Regions from separate parts of the Trichocoleus sp. Lan genome, predicted to be linked through region 1. Evidence: predicted binding sites of a transcription regulator. Region 1 holds the regulator's gene; each other region holds the start of a gene.

The links. The regulator NtcA, encoded in region 1, controls nitrogen genes in cyanobacteria. The targets are predictions, from matches to a motif close to TTTGTANNNNNNNNTACAAA.
Region 2: a site for NtcA is predicted at 1,696-1,715, ahead of NDA03_RS16210 (DUF4278 domain-containing protein). Genes of this name have one in related genera too.
Region 3: a site for NtcA is predicted at 1,944-1,963, ahead of NDA03_RS02165 (fumarate reductase/succinate dehydrogenase flavoprotein subunit). Genes of this name have one in related genera too.
Region 4: a site for NtcA is predicted at 1,861-1,880, ahead of lipB (lipoyl(octanoyl) transferase LipB). Genes of this name have one in related genera too.

Annotation. Positions count from the first base shown of each region.
Region 1 covers NZ_JAMPKA010000003.1:147,308-150,369, reverse strand. Annotated here, with positions in the region: gene NDA03_RS03695 (DUF3084 domain-containing protein) at 1-319, opposite strand, end outside; gene ntcA (global nitrogen regulator NtcA) at 567-1,238, opposite strand; gene fabI (enoyl-ACP reductase FabI) at 1,618-2,394, shown strand; gene hisB (imidazoleglycerol-phosphate dehydratase HisB) at 2,548-3,062, shown strand, end outside.
Region 2 covers NZ_JAMPKA010000017.1:58,510-61,571, forward strand. Annotated here, with positions in the region: gene acnB (bifunctional aconitate hydratase 2/2-methylisocitrate dehydratase) at 1-683, opposite strand, end outside; gene NDA03_RS16210 (DUF4278 domain-containing protein) at 1,132-1,557, opposite strand; gene NDA03_RS16215 (hypothetical protein) at 1,992-2,636, shown strand; gene NDA03_RS16220 (DUF1802 family protein) at 2,643-3,062, opposite strand, start outside.
Region 3 covers NZ_JAMPKA010000002.1:146,959-150,020, reverse strand. Annotated here, with positions in the region: gene NDA03_RS02170 (LysR substrate-binding domain-containing protein) at 1-1,851, opposite strand, end outside; gene NDA03_RS02165 (fumarate reductase/succinate dehydrogenase flavoprotein subunit) at 2,079-3,062, shown strand, end outside.
Region 4 covers NZ_JAMPKA010000009.1:139,628-142,689, reverse strand. Annotated here, with positions in the region: gene NDA03_RS10465 (FHA domain-containing protein) at 57-1,046, shown strand; gene lipB (lipoyl(octanoyl) transferase LipB) at 1,061-1,756, opposite strand; gene raiA (ribosome-associated translation inhibitor RaiA) at 2,255-2,911, shown strand.

The DNA.
Region 1 (3,062 bases):
GTTCGCTTTCGGTTTTCCGTTTCTGCTCGTTCGCTTTAGCAATATCCTTACTTGCTGTCTTGAGTTTTTTCTGCACTTCTTGGAGTCTAAAAACTCCAATCCGCAATTGTTCGCTGGTCGCGAAGATGATTGTTAGTGTTGAGGCAGAAATCGTTAGCCCTGTCAGAATCGTTACCAAAACAGCTGTTTTGCGGGGACGCAGATTGAACAACGACAGGCGTGCTTTTCCCACGCGCGTGCCAATGCGATCGCCTACCGTTGCGATGACGCTTCCCAACACTAAAATAGACAAAATCAGGAAGAGCGCACTGTCGGTCATTGTCTGCTACAGTCATTCCAGTTACAGCCTATCGCATCGCAGGCTAGAGAAAGGGTTAACAGGAATTAAAGATCGAAGGTGAAATCGGAAAGGTTAAAGGTTGGAAGGTTGAAAACTATCCGCTTAAAACCTGACACCTTTTAACTCAACTCCCGACTAAATGTTAAAACTGGATAACCTGCTCGCGCTACCATGCCGTTTTAACCAACAACCTAACCTACAACCTGACGAGAGCCTCTAGCTGTTTTCAAGTAAACTGCTGACTCAGTGTAACTGGGTTGTGTACCGTAATTTTTTTCTTGTGGATAGAAATCATTTTTTCCTCCCGCAAATCTCCCAGTAAGCGGGTGACAGTTACCCTGGTGGAGCCGATTGCTTCTGCGATCGCTTGATGAGAAAGCTTCAGATCGATCGTAATTCCATTGGCGGTAGGAACGCCAAAATCACGGCACAGAATCAATAGAAAACTCACCAAGCGCGATCCCATATCTCGGTGAGCTAATGTCTCAATCATCATTTCTGTTTGCAAAATGCGCGAAGAAAGCCCTCGCAGCATCAACATCGATAGCTCCGGATTATCCTTGAGCGATTGCTCTACCTGATCGATCGGTGCCGAAAGCAGCTCCACTGGCGTAAATGCTACAGCGTGATAAAACCGATCCGAACGATGCCCTGTAATTAAGGACAGTACTCCAAAAACGCTGTTTTCTCGCAGCAGCGCCACGGTAATTTCTTCCCCAGCTTCATACACGCGAGACAGCTTTACTGCACCTTTGAGCAAAAAGTATACCCGTTCAGCCGGGTCTCCTGGGAAAAAGATCGTCTTGCCCCGCTCAAAAGTTTCCACCACGGGTGGAAACGCCCCACCTCCCAGTTGACGGAACACAGCTGCTAGCGGTCTATCTTGCGTCACTGCCACTTCCTTTTTCCTAAATGCTGCCCTACAGACTTCTGCAACTTTCTGTCGGAGGAACTTTAACCATAGCAAAACAACTATGAGAGTTTTCTGACATTAGACACAGATAAACTGACTTCCAAGCGGTTTTTGTGCTATTTGATACAAAATTTTAAAGTAGTTTCCCCGGCTACCTTCTTTAGTTCTCTCCCTGCTCAAGGCAAGTAAGATTATGACGGAAAATGTTGATATCTTGACAGTATCTGCGCTATCGGGTGGGATGCATGGTGAGTAAGGAGGCACGCTCCTTACCCGTACTAGACAGCCTTGCTCCGGGCGATCGCGATCTTGAATACTCCCCTAAATCGGATATCCTCTAATATTGCCTTCAAAATCGACATTTATGCTAGATTTAACCGGAAAAAACGCCCTTGTCACCGGCATTGCCAACAATCGATCGATCGCCTGGGGGATTGCTCAGCAACTGCACCAAGCGGGTGCGAATCTAGGAGTGACTTACCTGCCAGACGACCGAGGCCGCTTTGAAAAAAAAGTGGCAGAGTTGGTAGAACCCCTCAACCCCAGCTTATTTTTACCCTGCGATGTCCAGAATGAGACCCAAATTCAGTCTACATTTGACGCCATCCGCGATAAGTGGGGCAAGCTAGACATCCTGATCCATTGTCTTGCTTTTGCGAACAAGGAAGATTTATCAGGTGATTTTAGCAACACTACCCGCGCTGGCTTCACCCAAGCTCTAGAAATTAGTACCTATTCTCTGGTGCAACTTGCTGGGTCAGCAAAACCACTGATGACAGAAGGTGGCAGCATTGTCACGCTGACTTATCTAGGCGGCGTTAAGGTGATCCCCAACTACAACGTCATGGGAATTGCCAAGTCTGGATTGGAAATGAGTGTCCGTTACCTGGCATCTGAATTAGGTCCACAGAATATTCGCGTGAATGCAATTTCGGCAGGTCCCATCCGCACTTTGGCATCGTCGGCGGTAGGTGGCATCCTGGATATGATCCATCACGTTGAGGAAGTAGCACCGCTGCGACGCACTGTAACTCAGAAAGAAGTGGGAAATGCGGCTGCTTTCTTGTGTAGCGATTTGGCAAGTGGCATTACAGGTCAGGTGCTGTATGTCGATGCGGGATACGAGATTATGGGGATGTAAAAAGAATCAAACATTAAAAATTAAAAATTAAAAAGCAAAGATTCTGCTAATTTTTAATTTTTAATTTTGCATTTTTAAGGCTTTCGCGTCTCCCAGATGCTCAGTAACGTAGGATAATAAACTTAACTTTATTTTCTTGAGTGAGCATCTGCGATGCAGGCACGCGATCGCCAATTTACACCTTCTCCAAGCATTGAACAGCTTTTGTCTCCTCGCATGGCAAGGGTTCCCCGCAAGACGGGCGAAACGGATGTCATCGTCACCGTCAAATTAGACGGGAATGGCACTTGCAATGCCAAAACCGGCATTCCGTTTTTAGACCATATGCTGCATCAAATCGCCTCTCACAGCCTGATTGATTTGGATGTAGCCGCGACGGGAGACTTGGAAATTGATGACCACCATACCAATGAAGATGTGGGAATTACCCTAGGAATGGCGTTGCATCAAGCACTGGGCGATCGCAAAGGAATTGTCCGATTTGGGAATTTCCTCGCCCCTCTCGATGAAGCGTTGGTTCAGGTAGCGTTAGATTTTTCCGGACGTCCTCATCTGAGTTATGGCTTAGAGATTCCCACTCAGCGAGTCGGGACTTATGACACCCAGCTGGTGCGGGAATTTTTTGTGGCGTTGGTCAATCACAGCCAGATGACGCTGCACATTCGCCA
Region 2 (3,062 bases), on a different contig from region 1:
TCCCCGACATACGCCACGGGATGCCCTTTTTTCTTCAACTCGACAATTGTTTCCAAACTTCCCGGTTGCCGAGATTCCAGCATTGCCAAGGCGTGCAAGGGAATATCCGGGCGGGTTGTGGCATGGGTTGCGGGAGATAAATCGTCGGTGTTCGTCTCTCCGGGCACCTTGAAGACGGTGACGGTAATCGCTTCTGGCAAGGTGGGGCGACTGGTAAACCACTCCGCCGCCGCCCAAGCGTCAATGACTTGCTTGGCATAGGAATTCGTCTCGGACAATTCCAAGACATCGTGGAAGGCGTCATACACCAGCATGATTTTGCTTAAAGCTGTTGCGGCGGCTGATGCCAATTCATCGTCAGATTTGAGTAAATCTATCAACGATTGCACGTTGTAACCACCTACCATTGTTCCCAGCAGTTCTACTGCATAGATGGGGGTAACTAGAGGGCTAATGGTTTCGCCTTTGGCGACAGCGGTGAGAAAGCCAGCTTTCACGTAAGCAGCCGGATCGACGCCTGGAGGAATGCGATCGCGCAGCAATTCCAACAACGTCTCTTCTTCACCCGTGGGAGGATTTTTCAGCAATTCGCACAATTGAGAAGTCTGTTGGGCATCCAACGGCAGTGGTGGAATTCCGAGTGCCGCCCTCTCAGCGACGTGTTGACGATAAGATTCAAGCATTTTTAAGTCTCCTAATCTCAGCAAAATTTGGGGGCGGTAGCGCTTTTATCGCATCGCTTTTGTGTTCTCAATCGGGAGGATGCGATTCACACGCTTTTGCCCTCGATAGGTAGAAGTCAACACAAGGTATGGCGCTACTACTTAAGTCGCAGATCAACTTTATTAATTATTGTGAAAAAATGGAATAAAATTTGTAGGATTCGCTGCAACTACCCTTACCCGTAACGGTTGATCTGGCAGGATACATTCCCATAAAAAAAGGGCGATCGCTCTCTATCGCCCACGTAGCTTTATAAACCAGGAATCCGTCGTCTTCAGCTTTGAAGATTTCGTGCTTAGATAAGATTTTACACCTAAAGGGGGAGGAGTGCGCTCCTTCACTCTTTACGGTTGAGTCAGCAGTTACTGCTGACTCAACCGCAAGCACCGCCAGATATTCCGGAAACTCCTAGAGGCACAATGTCAGTTGCTTCGACTCTGCTTCTAGAAGGCGAATTAGATTTTCGTCACCTTTGGCTTTAGCGACTTGTATCCGATGTTCCAAGCTGCGGTGGATATTCGCTAAGTGACTTTTAGCGGCGTTATCCAACACTTTTCGCCGATTTGTATCGGTTGGCAATTTCCGATCGCCTAGAGATGCCATCCCTTCACATGAGATTTGCCTCTCTAGAGCATCCCTAGTCGTGCCGGTTTTGCCGATGAAGTAGGGGACTCCCCGATAGTTCAAGTTAACAATCGCATCGGGAACTGCAATATGTCTGGGATATGCAACGTTGTAAGTCTGTCCCCGATACTTCCCCACAATCTCGCTTTCGGTTACTTCCAGCGTGGGTGAAGTTTTTTCGTAGCTGACGCCGCGATAAGAGAGTTTCATAAGTTTCGCCTCCGATTGAGTTTCCTGAGTATTTGTGACTAAGCAAGGCACGCTGCTTCGCGATCGCGCTCTACTTTTATTCCCCAGAGCCACTGACGGCTATGAATACTCAGTCAGTGGTGAACTAGCTAATTTATTTCTGTATCTATTTTTACATTTTTCCTTTTAAAGTGTCAATTTTTAAGAGATTTTAAGAAAATCTTTTGAGCGATCGCTGGGAAATCGTCCAACTAGACTCTACTGGCTGCTGATGCCTATTGCTTTACTTGATTTAGTTGCCGGGAGAAGCGAAAAGTAGCTGTACAAATCGGGAAACAATCAATGGTTCATCAACGACACTAAAATTAGTCAAGAACCCTCTATCGGAAGTATTAAACTTCGTCTACCTCCTCAGAAGGATAAACAACTCGATTTTAGTGGTGCCAAGAAAAATTATGAAACCCAAAAGCTTTTCTGCGTTACAAATTTTAATCAAAAGAACCGCCATTCTAATCATTGCGGCTTTCGTGCTGGTTGTGGTTTTTGTGAATCGGGCAAATGCAAACGGGGCGGAGTTCCTGGTAAGTAACGGCAATAATTTCGATGTCAATGAAATTCAATTTAAGCGAGTTGAATATGTCGGACAATGTCCGGGAACTGTAATGAATCCCGGCACAAGGAAAGCTCAGTTTGTTTCTAAATCAACTCCACCCGCACCGAAAAGGAAAGTGACAATCCGGAACGTGACTCAGGGCATGAAGAGTAATCCTTATCCCTACACGAGCAGAGGTTACAGTGAAGGGCAATATTCTCAAGGGGTTGATTTGAGTTTGGGAAATAGCCATCAAACTCGTACTTTTGCAGTTTTAGAAGGCGAAAATAAGTTTGAGTATGAAATTAAAGAAGGAGAAAGAATAATTGAACAAGGCACTTTTACAGCGGAAGTTTCTGTCAAAGATGTTGGAGTTTTTCCCCGCGATACCATCTGTGAGGAAAAATTAGAATGTCGGGACGATGGAGACTGTTACGACAGAGACGGAAAGAAGAGAGGAAGTCGCCAAAGATGCTATACAACGAATACCTGCCATTGTCCTGACTAATAAAGCTTATGCGGCTGGCAAGTCACGGAGGAAATAGAAGCGATCGCTCCCATCACCCCCTTTTTTTCGCCCCAAGTATCCCGTTAAAGGTGAGGAAAGCTCAATCAGAATATCGTGCATTTCCTCAGTTTTTAATGGCTGAGGAGGATGGGAGCCAAAATATGCGCCATGTAAAGCTTCAACTCCAGCATTATCTAAACCTGTGTTTTGCAGGTAATTTTTTACAAGCTGGACTAGATGCGATCGCAATCTGATATTTTGCCATACCTTGTCAATATAAAGTTTAACTTTATCGTCAGCATCCTCGCCAAATGGGGCTTGCTCTAAACAAGGTTTTAGCTCTAACAAGTTGATAGAGCCTTCATGCTTCGCTTTCAGTTCAACTAGCTTTTGCAAGGTTTCAGGGCGAAGTACATTCATTTGGTT
Region 3 (3,062 bases), on a different contig from region 1:
CCCAGGTTGATTCTGGTGATAGACATTGCTGAGAATTTGGGAGACGATTTCGGCATCCAGGTTTGTCCACTGGCTGATCAGAGAAAGCGCTGAGGGCGTAATAGTATACCAATATTGGGCGGCGCTTAAGGCTTTTAAGTAAGCGATTACAACTTCCGGATACTGTTCTGCTAACTCTGCACTCACCACTACACCATGAAAAGCCGGTAACACATTCAAATTGTCACCTGGTAAATAACGAAACTTGCCTTGACGATAGGCAATATCGTGAAAGGGAGCAAAATGAGCATACCCATCTGCTTGAATGGAATAACCAAAGGGCTGAGTAATGTTGGAGTTCTCTAAGGAAGCAAGCTTAACCTCGTTAAGTAAGTTCGCAGAATTGAGCGATCGCATCACCATCCCATGTGCCGAAGAACTGAAAGGAACCGCAATCACACCTCCTCGTAAGTCTTCGATACTTTGCAGTTTGGACTTATTGGGAACAATTACGGCATTACAGGAACCATCGGGATTCGTTGAAACAAAGCTAACCAGGCGCGTCTGTCGAGTTTCACTACCGGAATTATTTTGCTGGATAGCACTCAGTAACAAGGGATAATCCCCTAAAACGCCAATATCTAATTTTCCGGCGTGCAATCCTTGAATAATCGGCGCTCCTGTGGAAAAATCGCACCAATGAATGCGATACTGCGTGGAACTGTATCGCCCTTCTCTGGGTAAGAAGTGTTCTAGCAAGCCTAAGCGCTGAATCACTAAGCCCGCCGTTACTGTTGGAATCGTGCTGTTTTGAATCCCGATCGCTAGATCAATTGTCTCAGGATGTTGCAGGGAGTTGGAACGAATGATTAGGTTAGGCGATCGCAAACGCACTGGGGTTGAATGAGGGCGAACAGAGGCGTGCTGTTGCTCTTGACCATTCTCAACCAGAGCAATAAATTTTTGCATCGGGTTTGAGTTGCGCGAGCGCCGATTTTGCGATGATGAGTCTGCGATCGCAGATTGGCTTAATCGTTTGGGTAACACTAGGAAAACATTACCGGATAAGGCAAATTCTTGCAGGGGAATTGCAACAAGCATTCCCGATTGACATTCAGACTTAAATTCAAAGTTAGAAGCAAATCCTAAATAATCACCCTGCATCATATAGGTTCGCATCAAACTGAGAGTATCAACAGTTTCAACTTGAGCGAAATCCGAAAAATTTATCCCTAATTCAGTTAGCCGAGATTCAAACACTAAACGGCTAGGGGAGCCAGTATTTAGCATCACCCATCGCTCTTTTTGCAGTTCTTTTAAGCTCAACCAGCTTTGATTCGCTAAAGGATGGTTCGCCGCAACCACTAAAGAATAGTGAATGGGAGCAATTGGGGTTGCTGAAATTTCAGAAAATTCTGCAAAACTAATATCTGAAAATCCTATATCAATCTGACTGCTGGTAATAGCTCGATAGAGAAATTCAGCCGAATCAAATACGACACACTGAGTTTGAATCCCAGGATACTGCTGACGGTACTGGAAGAGAATTTCAGGTAGCCATCCATTAGCGATCGCGGCTGTGCAGCCGATTTTGAGATTGCCAAATTTGCCTTTTTTGATTTCTTCGACTTTGGCAAACAATTGATTTTCAACCTCAATCAGTCTTGGCCCTTCCTCCAATAAAAACTGTCCCACCTCGGTTAGCTGAATCTTACGACCAAGACGATAAAACAGGTCAGTTCCTAGTTCAGTTTCCAGGGATTTTATTTTGGCGCTGACCGCAGGCTGAGTCAGATTTAGAGCATCAGCGGCTTCAGTAAAACTGAGATGCCTAGCTACCTCCAGAAATACTTTAACTTGATAAACCTCCACGTTCTCTAATCCCCCAAATTGAAATTTTCATTTTACAGCTTAATGAATGAATAAAGCTAATTTATAAGATCATAAAAAACGCGAATGAATAGATGGTATTTTTGGTTACAAAAAAGCTTGTAACTTTTAATTCTCTTCTCTAATATAAAAAAAGGTAAAAAAGCAGACTTAGTGAATTTATTCGTACAAAGTTATAAAAGTTTTTGCTAACTGAAGAGGAGTCAAGAGTGGATACTCAATGGATGAAGACCGATGTTCTTGTCATCGGTGGTGGTACTGCGGGAACGATGGCAGCCATCAAAGCAAAACAGGCAAATCCTGACGCAGAAGTGCTGATTTTAGAAAAAGCGAATATCCGTCGCAGTGGAGCGATCGCAATGGGTATGGATGGGGTCAATACAGCCGTCATTCCTGGTAATTCTACCCCAGAGCAATATGTTCGCGAAATTACGATTTCCAACGATGGCATCCTCAATCAAAAAGCCGTCTACCAAACCGGAAAACTAGGCTTTGAAGTCATTCAAGAACTAGAAAGCTGGGGCGTGAAGTTCCAAAAAGATACTCAAGGGAATTATGACTTAAAGCAAGTGCATCGCGTGGGTAAATACGTGCTACCGATGCCTGAAGGAAAAGACCTCAAACAGATTTTGACCCGACAAGTTAAGCGCCACAAAGCTAAAGTCACAAATCGGGTGATGGCGACTCGCGTTCTAGTTAAAGACGGACGTGCCATTGGAGCGGTAGGGTTTGACGTGCGAAACGGCGATTTTGTCGTGATTCAGGCAAAAGCAGTCGTTCTGTGTACAGGAGCCTGTGGACGATTGGGTTTACCTGCCTCTGGCTATCTCTATGGCACCTACGAAAACCCTACCAATGCTGGCGACGGCTACTCAATGGCGTATCATGCAGGCGCAGAACTCACCAATATCGAGTGTTTTCAAATTAACCCTCTGATGAAGGACTATAACGGTCCCGCCTGCGCCTATGTCGCTAGTCCGTTTGGAGCTTACACTGCCAATGCTGAAGGGCACCGCTTTATCAGTTGCGACTACTGGAGCGGTCAGATGATGCTGGAAATCTGGAAGGAGTTGAACTCTGGGAAAGGTCCAGTTCAACTGAAGATGACCCACTTAGATGAAGATACCATTTCAGAAATTGAGTCGATTCTGTGGTCGAATGAACGACCCAGCCGAGAGCGATTTCACGAAGGA
Region 4 (3,062 bases), on a different contig from region 1:
CAGAAGAAAGCTAAAATTTAACCACTCCATACGATGCGTCGTTGCTTCTCTAGCCTGTGGTGACTTTGCGACCCACTCCTTACTTACTCCTTCGTACCGAGTCCGGCAATCGCTATCTCCCCTTGGTAAGTAGTAACTGCTGGACAGTTGGTCGCAGTGACGACAACAATTTTGTGTTGCCGGATCGTTGGATTTCTCGCAACCATGCAATGTTGCAGTGTACCGAAACCGGCGAGTTCTACCTAATTGACCTAGGAAGTCGCAACGGCTCCTTTGTTAATGGCAGACGAGTCAGTATTCCAGTTACTTTACGCAATGGCGATCGCCTTACCTTTGGTCAGACGGATCTAGAGTTTCACTGTCCTACCGCCAACCGCAACAATGAGCCATTACCAAGCGGGGACAAGGATACGCTCACTTCGACTTTGCACGTACGCCGTCTGATGTCAGTCATGGTGGTAGACATCCGCGACTTCACAGTTCTCACCCGGCAACTAGATGAAAAAATATTATCGGCGGTGATTGGTACTTGGTTCCGTCATGCAGGAAATATCATCCGAGAGTATGGCAGCTGGGTTGATAAATATATTGGCGATGCGGTCATGGCGATTTGGTTTCATGGACCCCAAGGAGTGACCGATGAGGATATGCTCAACATTTGTCAAGCAGTGAGCGCCCTCCATAAAATCACAATGGATTTGAGTAATAAATATCCCGTGCCCTTTCCGCTGCGAATTGGGGCAGGAATTAATACGGGTTTTGCAATGGTTGGGAACACGGGTAGTGGCGATCGCCCCGATTACACCGCGATTGGGGATACGGTGAATGCGGCATTTCGTCTGGAATCTGCCACCAAGCAACTGGGTCTGGATATTGCTGTGGGAGAAACCACTCACGAATATCTCATCTCTTTAGCAAAGCAAGAGACTGGTTTTAAGCAATATATCGTCAATCTAAAGGGCTATGAAGTGCCCACCGTGACCTATGCAGGCTCCTACGCTGACTTAGATAGTTTTTTGCAGGTCAATACGCTCAATAAAGACTAAACAGCAATAAACAATTAGCAATTTTGCACAATTAGCTGAACGTGGAAAACTTCCGCAAAGGCTTTCGCCACTTCTTGGCGCACCTGGTGCAAGTCAATTCCGGGTACGAATTGGGCAAGACTGCCAACCGACTTATCAGCAATACCGCAGGGGACAATGCGCTCAAATCCGGTAAGGTCGGGACAAACATTTAAGGCAAAGCCGTGCATGGTAATCCACTTGCTGACCTTAATGCCAATCGCTGCTACCTTACAGCCTTCCAGCCAAACGCCAGTCATTCCGGCAACGCGATCGCCCTTTAACCCGTAAACATCCAGCACCCGAATCAATACCTCTTCTAACTGCCGCAAGTACCAGTGCAAATCTTGCTGGTAATAGCGCAGATTCAGGATTGGGTAACCCACCAGCTGACCCGGACAGTGGTATGTTACCTCACCCCCCCGTTCCACTCGGAAAACCTCCCAGTCGGTTGCTGCGGGGTCAAACTTAAGAAATTCTAGACTGGCTCCCTGCCCAAGCGTGTAAACCGGCGGATGCTCTAGCAAAATCAGGGCATCCGCCAGACTAGGATCGTTGATGCGTTCGGAAACCAGCGATCGCTGCCAGTCCCAAGCTGCCGAATAGGACATCTGCCCCCGATTGTATAACCAGAGTTGGCGCAGTTGCTCCGAGGCATTTCCGGCAGAACTTTCAGACTTACTTAAAATCATGGCAAAAATCAACAGTAATTTGACTTATATTTTTTGCATAATTAATCTGCTGCAATCAAGAAATGTCAAAAGATGCAAAGGATTCTGAAGAGAAGTCAAAGGCATAAGTTCTCTAGAATACAAAGTGCTAGTGTTGAAGTTATAACCTCAAGTGTTGAGGGAGGATGCCTCTTCAAAATAACCCCAAAGATAGACTTGGAGATCGCAACCAAGCTGGGGAATGTACATTAGTTAAATAGCACCCTAGGAAACCTAAACAAGAACATCGGCAGTTGCTTATTTGCGATAGGGCTGCTGACAACCCCTCTAGCTGAGGGACTGCCAGCAAGAACATCCTAGCAACAGTGTGAAATCGGGAAAAATTTGCTACTGCTCAAAGTTTTGGCTCCGTTCAACGTTTGCTAACACCAAAAAACGGGAACGCGATCGCTACTGAGAAAGCCGCAATTCTGCTGAGCTTTCTAAATTATCACAACGGTACAGCATGGAGTATCCGGTATGAAGCTTGTTATCCACGGCAAAAACATTGAAATTACCGACGCGATTCGTGAGTACGTAAATCAAAAAATTGACAAGGCAGTCAGCCACTTTCAGAGTTTGACGAGCGAAGTAAACGTGCATCTTAGTGTGGCTCGCAATCCCCGGATAAATCCAAAACAAGCCGCTGAGGTGACTATCTTTGCGAACGGTACAGTAATCCGTGCTGAAGAGAGTAGCGAGAGTCTCTACGCGAGCATCGACCTAGTTGCCGATAAAATTGCCCGCAAACTCCGGAAATATAAAGAAAAGCGTCTGGATAAGAAGACTCAGACTCAAATGAAGACTGGCATTGTGGTAGAACAAGAGCCAGTGCCAGAGGATCTCATTGGTTCTCGCACCCCCGAACTCCCCTCAGAAGTGGTGCGTACCAAGTACTTCGCAATGCCGCCAATGACGATGGACGAAGCCTTGGAACAGTTGCAACTGGTGGATCATGACTTCTATATGTTCCGCAATGCCGAAAGCGGTGAGATTAACGTTATTTATGAGCGCAACCACGGTGGTTATGGAGTGATTTTGCCGCGTAATGGGAATGGACATACCCATCACAAAAATGGCAAAACTGACAACCACAGCAGTGGAACGCCAGAGAAGTCAAGCTCTGCAAAGGCATAACCAGAACTGAAGAGTATCTAGATTCTCGTTCCCAGACTCTTAGTGGACTCTAACTTGATAAGGGAGGGGCATTCCTTGTGGATTCCCCTACCTTCCTGATTTCATTTTTCTTGCAGATCGCACCCATCACTACTATCCTGGTGTTGATTCC